Thiosocius teredinicola: one gene and its partner. The protein of the gene in region 1 binds, or shares a complex with, the protein of each later gene. Links are inferred from orthologs where the notes say so. Each region holds a gene or a part of one and is shown in the gene's direction. Other genes may lie near its edges.

Region 1 (5,978 bases):
AGTGCAGGCCGTATTCACCCACCGTGTTGATCTCGGCGCTGTCGGCCGGCGACTCGTCGGTACCGATCAGCCGCAGCATGTCGATCAGCTGCGACATCGCGTCGCGCAACAGTTCCGGGGTGTCGACGTCGTCGTGGGCGAGGTTGGACGATTCCCATAACTCGTGCACTCGCGTGGCCAGTTCGCGATAGCGTTCTCGAAGGTGGGAAAGGTCGACCGGCGGGACTTTCATGGCGCGGAAGTGTAGCACGCACAGTTGATCGCACAGGGTGCATAGCGCCGATTACCACGGCCTTTGTCGGCGAACGGCGGCGCGGGTGTTCCTGTAAAATCGGCGCTATGCCCAGTTCATTTGATTTACATGCCCATTCCACCGCCTCCGACGGCACGCTGACGCCGCGCGAGCTGATCTGCCGCGCCCAGGCCGGGGGTGTGGAGGTGATGGCCCTGACCGATCACGACACGCTCGAGGGTGTCGCAGAGGCTGCCGACGCGGCGCGCGAGGTCGGCATCGGTTTCGTGCCGGGTGTCGAGATCTCGGTCACCTGGCAATCACTGACCATTCACATTGTTGGTCTGAACGTGGCCGCGGACGACGAGCGCTTGAACGGCGGCCTGGCAGGTTTGCGCGAGTTTCGCGATTGGCGCGCTGAAGAGATCGGTCGGCGCCTGGCCGCCAAGGGCATCGACGGTGCGTTCGAGGGCGCACGCGCACTATCCAACGGTCGTTTGATCAGTCGCACCCATTTCGCACGATTTCTGGTGGATAATGGCCACGCCAGCGATGTGCGCGCGGTGTTCAAAAAGTACCTGGTGAACGGCAAGCCGGGCTATGTGCCGGGCGAATGGGCCGAACTCGAGGATGCGGTGCGCTGGATTCGGCTTTCGGGTGGGCAAGCGGTAATCGCACACCCGGCGCGATACCCCCTTACGCGAACCAAGCTGCGGCGGCTGATCGGCGAATTCGTCGAGGTCGGCGGCGCGGCGCTTGAGGTCGTCTCGGGGAGTCATAGCAAGGACGACTACTTCACGATGGCGCACCATGCGCGTGATTTTGGTTTGCTGGCATCCGCCGGTTCCGATTACCACGGACCGGAACAGCCCTGGATCGAGCTCGGTCGATTGCCCGAGCTACCGCAGGGATGTAAACCAATTTGGAAGGATTGGCTGATAAGCCATTGATTTAAGATGTCTCAGTTTTTTCAGATCCACCCTGAGAACCCTCAGGCGCGGTTGATTCGTCATGCCGCGGACATCGTGCGCGACGGCGGGGTGGTGATCTATCCGACCGATTCCAGTTATGCCATCGGCTGCCAGATCGGCGACAAGACGGCGATGGATCGTATTCGTCAGATCCGGCGTCTCGACGAACAGCACAATTTCACGCTGATCGGACGCAGCCTGTCCGAGCTCTCGGCCTACACCAAGATGGACAACCAGGCCCACCGCCTGATCAAGAATCTGACGCCGGGTCCGTACACCTTCATCCTGCAGGCGACGAAGCAGGTTCCCAAGCGGCTGATGCACGCCAAGCGCAAGACGATCGGCGTGCGCATCCCGGACAACCGGGTGGCCCTGGCGCTGCTCGACGACCTCAACGAGCCGCTGCTCAGCAGCACGCTGATCCTGCCGGGCGAAGACATGCCGATGATGGACCCGTACGAGATGCGCGATACCCTCGGCCATGCGGTCGATCTGATCATCGACGGCGGCTACTGCGGCTATGAGCCGACCAGCGTGATCGATCTGCACGAAGACCCGCCCAAGGTGCTGCGCGCCGGACTGGGCGATGTGTCGCTGTTCACCGACTAGCCCGAACACTTCACCAGTATTCGCAGAACTGGCGCGTTTCGCAGCCGTTGAGGCGCCGGCTTGGAGCGAAAGGTCATAGCCGTCGCTATGGCTTGATTGAAAGCCAAGCCGCAGCGAGCGAGAAACCGCAGGAATCCGAATAGAACGACGCCGGGTACAAACTGTAAATGTGGCGTTCGCATCACGATTCAAGGAAATCCTTGCCGCTCCAGATACTTAAAACAATGGCGTTGTTCGGCTGGTGAAATGTTCGGGCTAAGCGACCCATGCAGGCGCGCCAGCGGCACAACGCAGCGATATAATCGCGGCCATGGAAGAATTATCCCTCGTGCAGTGGATCGCGGTCTGGGCGTTGCCGCTGATCTTTGCCGTCACCGTTCACGAGGCCGCACACGGCTGGATGGCCGACCGCCTGGGCGACCCGACGGCGCGCAAACTCGGCCGGATCACCTTCAATCCGCTGGCGCATATCGATCCGATCGGCACCGTGCTGGTGCCGCTGCTGATGCTGAGCTTCACCGGCTTCGTGATTGGCTGGGCCAAGCCGGTACCGGTCGTACCCGAGCGCCTCAACTCGCCGAAGCGTGACATGGCGATCGTCGCGGCCGCCGGTCCCGGCGTAAATTTCCTGATGGCGGTCGCCTGGTCGCTGCTGTTGCTGCTGGCGCACAACCTGCTGCACACGATGCACGCCGTGGCGCTGCCGTTACTGTTGATGGGCATCGCCGGCGTGATCGTCAACGTCATGCTGATGGTGCTGAACCTGCTGCCGATTCCGCCGCTCGACGGCGGGCGCATCATGACCGGGCTACTGCCGGCCGAATTGTCGAAAATGTACGCGCGGATCGAACCTTTTGGGATGTTCATCCTGATAGGATTGCTGGTCACCAAGGTGCTGGGACAGCTGCTGTGGCCGATGGTGGTCGCCGTGGTCGGATTGCTGCCCGGCAGCGACGTCGTCTTGGGTATACTGCCGGTCCCGTCTTGAGTGGAGTAATCAATTGGCTGCCGTAGCTGCGCAACACGCACGCGTTCTATCCGGGATGCGCCCGACCGGGCGTTTGCACCTGGGTCACTATCATGGGGTTTTGCGCAACTGGGTCGAGTTGCAGCACGAGTACCAGTGCTTCTTCTTCGTCGCCGACTGGCATGCATTGACCACGGATTATGACGATCCAAGCAAGGTGCCGCAGGCCACCTGGGACATGGTGGTCGACTGGCTGGCCGCCGGCGTCAACCCGGGCGAAGCGACGCTGTTCGTGCAGTCGCGGGTGCCCGAGCATGCGGAGCTGCACCTGCTGCTGTCGATGATCACGCCGCTGGGTTGGCTCGAGCGTGTGCCGACCTACAAAGACCAGCAGGAAAAGCTCAAAGAGAAAGACCTGTCGACCTACGGCTTTCTGGGCTACCCGCTGCTGCAGTCGGCCGACATCCTGGTGTATCGCGCCGGCCTGGTGCCGGTCGGTGAAGACCAGGTGGTGCACGTCGAACTCACGCGCGAGGTGGCGCGCCGTTTCAACCACATCTATGGCCGCGAACCCGACTTCGAAGAGAAGGCAGAGCAGGCGATCAAGAAGATGGGCAAGAAGAACGCCAAGCTGTATGCCGGCTATCGGCGTTCCTACCAGGAGCAGGGCGACGAAGCGGCACTCGAAGCAGCGCGCGCCTTGCTCGAATCGCAACAGAATATCGGCATCGCCGATCGCGACCGTCTGTTCGGCTACCTCGAAGGCGGTGGCAAGGTAATCCTGCCCGAGCCGCAGCCGCTGCTGACCAAGGCGTCGAAGATGCCGGGCCTGGACGGGCAGAAGATGTCCAAGTCCTACGGCAACACCATACCGTTGGATGCCCTGCCCGAAGACGTCGAGAAGAGCCTGCGCACCATGCCGACCGATCCGGCGCGCGTGCGGCGTACCGATCCGGGCGATCCGGCCAACTGCCCTGTGTGGCAGTTCCACGAGGTGTATTCGGATCAAGGTGTGCAGGAATGGGTTCAGCAGGGCTGCAAGTCGGCCGGCATCGGCTGCATCGAATGCAAGCAGCCGGTGATCGATGCCGTGCTCGCCGAACTCAAACCGATGCAGGAACGCGCCAAGGAATACGCCGAGCAACCCGACCTGGTGCGCAACATCATCAACGAGGGTTGCGAACGGGCGCGTGAAGTGGCGCGCGAGACGATGGACGAAGTCCGACACGCGATGTCGCTCGACTACTGACAACAACGGATAGCCCTGCATTGAGCGAGCCACAAGCCGAAGCCGTCAAAACCCCGCAGCAGGAAGAGATGCCCTTTGCCGTCGTGCAGGGGCAGCCGCAGTACAACCTGCCCAAAGACCTCTACATTCCGCCCGACGCGCTCGAGGTGTTTCTCGATGCGTTCGAAGGCCCGCTCGATCTGCTGCTGTACCTGATCCGGCGGCAGAACCTCGACATCCTCGATATTCCGATTGCCGATATCACCAAGCAGTACATGGAATACATCGAGTTGATGCAGGATCTGCGTCTCGAACTCGCTGCCGAGTACCTGGTGATGGCGGCAATGCTGGCAGAGATCAAGTCGCGCATGTTGCTGCCGCGCCCACCGGCCGACGAAGAAGAAGAGCACGATCCGCGCGCCGAGCTGATTCGCCGGCTGCAGGAGTACGAGCGCTTCAAACAGGCGGCCGAAGATATCGAGGCACTGCCGCAACTGGGGCGTGACGTGTTCCCCGTGGTGGTCGAGGTGCCGCACAAGCACATCGACCAGGACCCGCCGGAAGTCGACCTCAAAGAGGTGCTGCTGGCACTCAAAGATGTGCTGCACCGCGCGGACATGTTCAGCAGTCACCATGTCGCGCGTGAACCCTTGTCGCTGCGCGAGCGTATGAGCCGCGTACTCGAATCGGTCAACGCCGAGCGGTTCACCCAGTTCACCGATCTGTTCGATATCAGCGAAGGCCGCCAGGGCGTGGTCGTGACCTTCATGGCGGTACTCGAACTGATCAAACAACAGTTGATTGAATTGGTGCAGGCCGAGTCGTTTGCACCGATCCATGTGAAGGCACGCTAATGGCTGCACCTGAGTTAAAGAATATCGTCGAGGCGGCATTGCTCGCCGCCGGTCGGCCCTTGTCGTTGGACGCATTGCAGACGCTGTTCACCGAGATCGAGTGTCCGGAAAAGAAAGAGCTGCGCGAGGCGCTCGAAACGTTGGCGCAGGACTATGAAGGTCGCGGTATCGAGGTGGCCGAGGTCTCCAGCGGCTGGCGCATCCAGGTGCGCGCCGACTGTTCGCCGTGGGTGTCGCGTCTGTGGGAAGAAAAGCCGGCGCGTTATTCGCGTGCGCTGATGGAAACGCTCGCGCTGGTCGCCTACCGACAGCCGATCACACGTGGCGAGATCGAAGACATCCGAGGTGTGTCGGTCAGCACCAACATCATGAAGACGCTGCTCGAACGCGAGTGGGTGCGTGTTGTTGGGCATCGCGATGTACCCGGCAAACCATCGCTGTACAGCACCACCCGGGAGTTCCTCGACTACTTCGGCCTGAAGTCGTTGGACGAACTGCCGACGTTGGCCGAGTTGCGCGATCTCGACGAGATCAATCGCGAGCTGGATCTGAGCGATCCGGACAAGGCGGGCGAAGAGGGTGCAGAAGGCGCTGAGGGCGATGGCGAGTCGCTTGACGCAGAAGCGACCGAGGACACACTTGCCGAAGCCGAAGCCGAAGCCGAAGCCGAAGCCGAAGCCGAAGCCGAAGCCGAAGCCGAAGCCGAAGCCGAAGCCGAAGCCGAAGCCGAAGCCGAAGCCGAAGCCGAAGCCGAAGCCGAAGCCGAAGCCGAAGCCGAAGCCGAAGCCGAAGCCGAAGCCGAAGCCGAAGCCGAAGCCGAAGCCGAAGCCGAAGCCGAAGCCGAAGCCGAAGCCGAAGCCGAAGCCGAAGCCGAAGCCGAAGCCGAAGCCGAAGCCGAAGCCGAAGCCGAAGCCGAAGCCGAAGCCGAAGCCGAAGCCGAAGCCGAAGCCGAAGCCGAAGCCGAAGCCGAAGCCGAAGCCGAAGCCGAAGCCGAAGCCGAAGCCGAAGCCGAAGCCGAAGCCGAAGCCGAAGCCGAAGCCGAAGCCGAAGCCGAAGCCGAAGCCGAAGCCGAAAAGCGCGAGCGGCCGATTCTGAGCAGCGATGAAGTCTGATCCAA
Region 2 (4,817 bases), 410 kb from region 1 along the record:
CAGCGATTTGAGCTCGACGCAGCGCTCGGCCGGGACATATTCGAGGTGCAGAGTCGCGAAGTCCGGCTGGCCGGTTTTGGGGCACAGGCAGGTGAACTCGGGCATGCGGATACGGATGGTGTAGTCGCGCTCCGGGCGCGGGTTGTCGAAGGTCTCCAGTTCTTTACTGGGTCGGGTGGACATGATGATTCCTGGTATTGGTTCGCAAATTGCCGCGGATTATACGTGACCACCTGCTGCCGGGGGCAGGAAAATGCCCGTGCTTTTCTTGGAAAACCGTTGTTTTTCATGCGGATGAAGCCAGTTATCGGCACCGTTTTCGCACCGGTGTTTGTTGCTTGTGTCGGCGCCGATCCATCCTGTATCTTTGCCCGCCATGCGTCTGGAAAAAATAAAACTGGCGGGCTTCAAATCCTTTGTCGACCCGACCACCGTACTATTCCCCAGTAACCTCGTTGGCATCGTCGGACCGAACGGCTGCGGCAAGTCGAACGTGATCGATGCCGTGCGCTGGGTCATGGGTGAGAGCTCGGCCAAAATGCTGCGCGGCGAGTCGATGGCGGATGTCATCTTCAACGGCTCGAGCAGCCGCAAGCCGGTCGGCACCGCAACCATCGAACTGGTGTTCGACAACTCGGACGGTAGCGCCGGCGGTCAGTACGCGCAGTACGCCGAGATCTCGGTCAAGCGCCAGGTGTCGCGCGACGGTCAATCGTTGTATTTCCTCAACGGCGTGCGTTGCCGCCGTCGCGACATCACCGACCTGTTTCTCGGTACGGGACTCGGGCCGCGCAGCTATTCGATCATCGAGCAGGGCATGATCTCGCGCATCATCGAGGCGCGCCCGGAAGATCTGCGTGTCTACCTCGAGGAGGCGGCCGGCATCTCCAAGTACAAGGAGCGCCGCCGCGAGACCGAAAACCGCATTTCGCACACCCGCGAGAACCTCGAACGCCTCGACGACCTGCGCGAAGAGGTGCAGAAACAACTGCGCCATCTCGAGCGCCAGTCGGCGACTGCGCAGAAGTACAAATCGTACCGCGAAGAGGAACGGCGGGTTCGCGCCGAGCTGCTGGTGCTGCGTCTCGACGAGATGCTCGGTGATATCGAAAAGCGCGACCGTACGATCGCCGAACAGGAAAACAAGCTCGAGGCGGCCATCGCCAATCAGCGCAATCTCGAGGCGCAAATCGAGGAGCAGCGGGCGGCGCATTCCGAGTCGAACGATGCCTTCAACGAGATCCAGGGCCGTTACTACGCGATCGGCTCGGAGATTGCGCGCCTCGAAGAATCGATCCAATACGCGCGTGAGGCGCGTCGCCAGCAAGAGGCAGATCTCGAGCAGGCACGTCGCTCCTTGCAACAGGCGATGTCGCTGAGCGAGCAGGACAGCAGCAAACTCGCGCAACTTGCCGGCGAACTCGAGCGCGACCAGCCGATGCTCGAAGAGTCGCGTGCGCGGGCCGACGAAACCGCACAGCAGTTGCAGGAAGCCGAGGCCGCGATGCAGTCCTGGCAGAACGACTGGGACAGTTTCAACCAGCGGGCCAATGAGCCGGCGCAGCAGGCGCAGGTCGAACGTACCCGCATCAACCACCTCGAACAGCAAGAGGTGCAGATCAAGCGCCGTCTCGCGCGCGTCGACGAAGAGCGTCAGAACCTGTCCGACGTGTCGCTGCAGGCCGAGATCACTGAACTGTTGCGCCGCGAATCCGAAGGCGAAGCCGGGTTGGGCACGCTGCGTCAGCAGGTTGAGATGCGCGTGCAATCGATTGCCGAGTTGCGTGAACGCAACCAGCAGTCGCAGGAAGAACTGGCCGCCTCGCGCTCAGAGTTGGAGACGCTCAAGGGACGCCTCGCCTCGTTGCATGCACTGCAGCAGGCGGCGCGCGGCGAAGGTGACAAAGACGTCGCTGACTGGCTGCGCAACCAGGGGCTCGACCAGGCACAGCGGCTGCTGGAACGTTTGCAGGTGTCGGATCGTTGGCAGCAGGCGGTCGAGGTGGTGTTGGCTGAGCAGCTGCAGGCGGTCATGGTCGATCGCGTCGACGCATCGGCGGCGCAGCTCGCGCAACTCGATAGCGGTGTGCTGACGCTGTTCGAGGCCAACGGCGACAATGTTGCCGCCAAGCCGGGTACGCTGGCCGAAGTGGCCCAGGGCCCCGGTCCCCTGGTGCATCTGCTCAATGCCATCTATGTCGCCGACAGTCTCGACGAGGCATTGTCGCGGCGTGGCCAGCTCAATCCGGGCGAGAGCCTGGTGACGCCCGACGGCATCCGTGTCGGTCGCGGCTGGGTCAGCCTGCAGCGTGGCAGCGATGCGCAGGCCGGCGTGCTGGCGCGCGAACAGGAGATTCGCGATCTGCAGCAACGCCAGGAAGAACTCGAACCGCGTGTTCACGAACTGGCCGACCAACTGGCGCTCGATCGCGAGGCCCTGGTCGAGGCCGAGCAGGCGCGTGAGACACAGCAGCGTGAACTCGAAGCCGCGCAACGCGTGGTGTCCGAGGTGCGCGCACTGCTGAGCGGCAAACAGGCGCGCGCAGAGCAGATCCGGCACCGACTCGAAGGGTTGGAGAGCGACGCCGAAGAACTGCGTCAGCAGATCGAGCAGGGTAACAGCGACATGGAGGAGGCGCGTAGCCGCCTGCATGCAGCGCTGGCCTCGATAGAAGACCTCGGCAACCAGCGCGATCAGTACGTGGCCAAGCGCGACGAGCTGCGCGGCGTGCTCGACCATGCGCGCAGTGCGGCGAGCGAGGCGCGCAACAAGGTGCACGAGATTGCCCTGCGCGTCGAATCGATGCGCACCTCGGAAGACTCGTTGCGTAACGGCATCGACCGCATGCAGCAACAGCTCGAGCAACTGCAACAGCGTTGCGGCGATCTCGAGACCAGCCTCGACTCCAGCAAGGCGCCGATCGGCGAACAACAGGCGAAACTCGAGAGCCAGTTGCAGGAACGTTCAGGCGTCGAGACGCAACTGACCGAGGCGCGCAAGCATCTGGAAGCGATCGACCATCAGCTGCGCGAACACGATCAATCACGTCACCAGGTCGAGCAGCGCGTGCAGGACGAGCGCTCACGCCTCGATCAGGCCCGCATGGCACGCCAAGAGATAATGGTACGCAGCAAAACGCTCGAAGAGCAGCTCGCTGAGACCGGCTTTGAGCGTGCCCAGCTGCACGAAGAGATGGCCGAAGAGGCGAGCGTGCAGGCCTGGCAGCAACGCGCTGAAGAACTGGCGAATCGCATCCAGCGGCTCGGGCCGATCAACCTGGCGGCGATCGACGAGTTCAAGGAACAGAGCGAGCGTATGGCCTATCTCGACAGCCAGCACGAAGACGTCAGTAAATCGCTGGCGACGCTCGAAGAGGCGATTCGCAAAATCGACCGCGAGACGCGCACGCGTTTCAAAGAAACCTTCGACCGTGTCGACAGCGGGTTCAAAGAGCTGTTTCCGAAACTGTTCGGTGGCGGTCATGCCTACCTGGAACTGACCGGCGAAGACCTGCTCGACACCGGCGTGACCGTTATGGCCCGCCCGCCCGGCAAGCGCAACAGCAGCATTCACCTGTTGTCCGGCGGTGAGAAGGCATTGACCGCGGTGGCACTGGTGTTCGCGATCTTCCGCCTGAATCCGGCACCGTTCTGTATGCTCGACGAGGTTGATGCGCCGCTGGATGACGCCAACGTCGGTCGTTACTCGTCGCTGGTCAAGGAAATGTCCGAGCACGTACAGTTCATATTCATCACCCATAACAAGGTCACGATGGAGATCGCCAATCAACTCAGCGGGGTTACGATGCATGAACCCGGCGTGTCGCGATTGGTCTCAGTCGATGTGGAAGAAGCGGCGGCGCTTGCCGCGGTTTAAGGGTGCGTACCGGCCGAATCCGACATTCGGTCGATTGGAGTTGTTCGACGGCAAATAGCGATGGATCCAGATCTCGTTAGACTCATACTTATCGTCTTCGGTGTCCTGCTGGTGGTGGGCATCTATCTTTGGGATCGCTACAAGCACGCCATGCCGCACAAACGCATGGCGCGCGACGTTGCTCGCGGCGACGATTACCAGGGTGGGGAAGAATCCGCCCGGGGATCGCGTGCCGAACCGACGCTGGATGATGACGACGTCGACGACTACAGCGACTACGACGACGATCCCGACGAGGTGCTTGGCCTCAAACCCAAACAGCAGCCACCCGTGGCGTCCGCCAAGGACGAACCGGAAACCGTGATATCGCGGTTGGCGCAGGCCGAGATGCCGTTGGGCAATGAGAGCCGGCCGCAAACCGCAGCGCAGCCGCAACCCGAGCCGCAACAAAAACCGGCAACTCAGGCCGAACCCGAAAAGCCGAAAGCCGCGCCGCGCAACCCGAACAAACGTGCGGCGTCGACACTCGATCCCGATCCGGTCGATGTGGGTGACTGGTCTGCGTCGCGCAACGATGATCCGCAATTCTCGATGGATCTGAACTTCGATGCACATGGCGACAACGACTACCTGCACACCGACCCGGCGCTGGCCGATGAGGTCGAACGCAAGATTGTCGTAATCAACCTGAAGGCCAAGAACGGTAGTTTCAGTGGCAGCGCCATCGAACGCGCATGCCAGCAGAACGGCATGCAGATCGGAGATATGTCGATCTACCATCGGTACGACGGCAACAGCGACCGTGTCATGTTCAGCATGGCGAGCATGGTCGAGCCGGGTACCTTCCCGGCCGACGACATGGCGAATTTCAGCACGCCCGGCCTGTCGATGTTCACCCAGTTGCCCGGCGTGCGCGACGGCGTCGAGATCTACGAGGCCA

The links.
Region 2: the proteins of B1781_RS13800 (region 1) and smc are in contact, whole or in part, in a crystal structure (PDB 3ZGX), measured with the Bacillus subtilis proteins. The link is inferred for Thiosocius teredinicola from one-to-one orthologs.

The regions. Positions count from the first base shown.
Region 1 is NZ_CP019936.1:2,897,526-2,903,503, reverse strand. What follows is about bases 3,254-5,978. They hold B1781_RS13800 (segregation and condensation protein A), read left to right. Parts: upstream 3,254-4,096; coding sequence 4,097-4,861; downstream 4,862-5,978. Other genes in these bases: rluB (23S rRNA pseudouridine(2605) synthase RluB), read left to right, coding at 5,963-5,978; scpB (SMC-Scp complex subunit ScpB), read left to right, coding at 4,861-5,973; B1781_RS13805 (tryptophan--tRNA ligase), read left to right, coding at 3,254-4,028. Outside these bases: B1781_RS13825 (hypothetical protein), read right to left, coding at 1-232; B1781_RS13820 (PHP domain-containing protein), read left to right, coding at 340-1,182; B1781_RS13815 (L-threonylcarbamoyladenylate synthase), read left to right, coding at 1,189-1,812; B1781_RS13810 (site-2 protease family protein), read left to right, coding at 2,123-2,800; more of B1781_RS13805, read left to right, coding at 2,814-3,253. UniProt on the Bacillus subtilis protein: Participates in chromosomal partition during cell division. May act via the formation of a condensin-like complex containing Smc and ScpB that pull DNA away from mid-cell into both cell halves.
Region 2 is NZ_CP019936.1:3,309,776-3,314,592, reverse strand. Bases 1-4,077 are described here. They hold smc (chromosome segregation protein SMC), read left to right. Parts: upstream 1-376; coding sequence 377-3,877; downstream 3,878-4,077. Other genes in these bases: zipA (cell division protein ZipA), read left to right, coding at 3,938-4,077; queF (preQ(1) synthase), read right to left, coding at 1-183. Outside these bases: more of zipA, read left to right, coding at 4,078-4,817. UniProt on the Bacillus subtilis protein: Required for chromosome condensation and partitioning.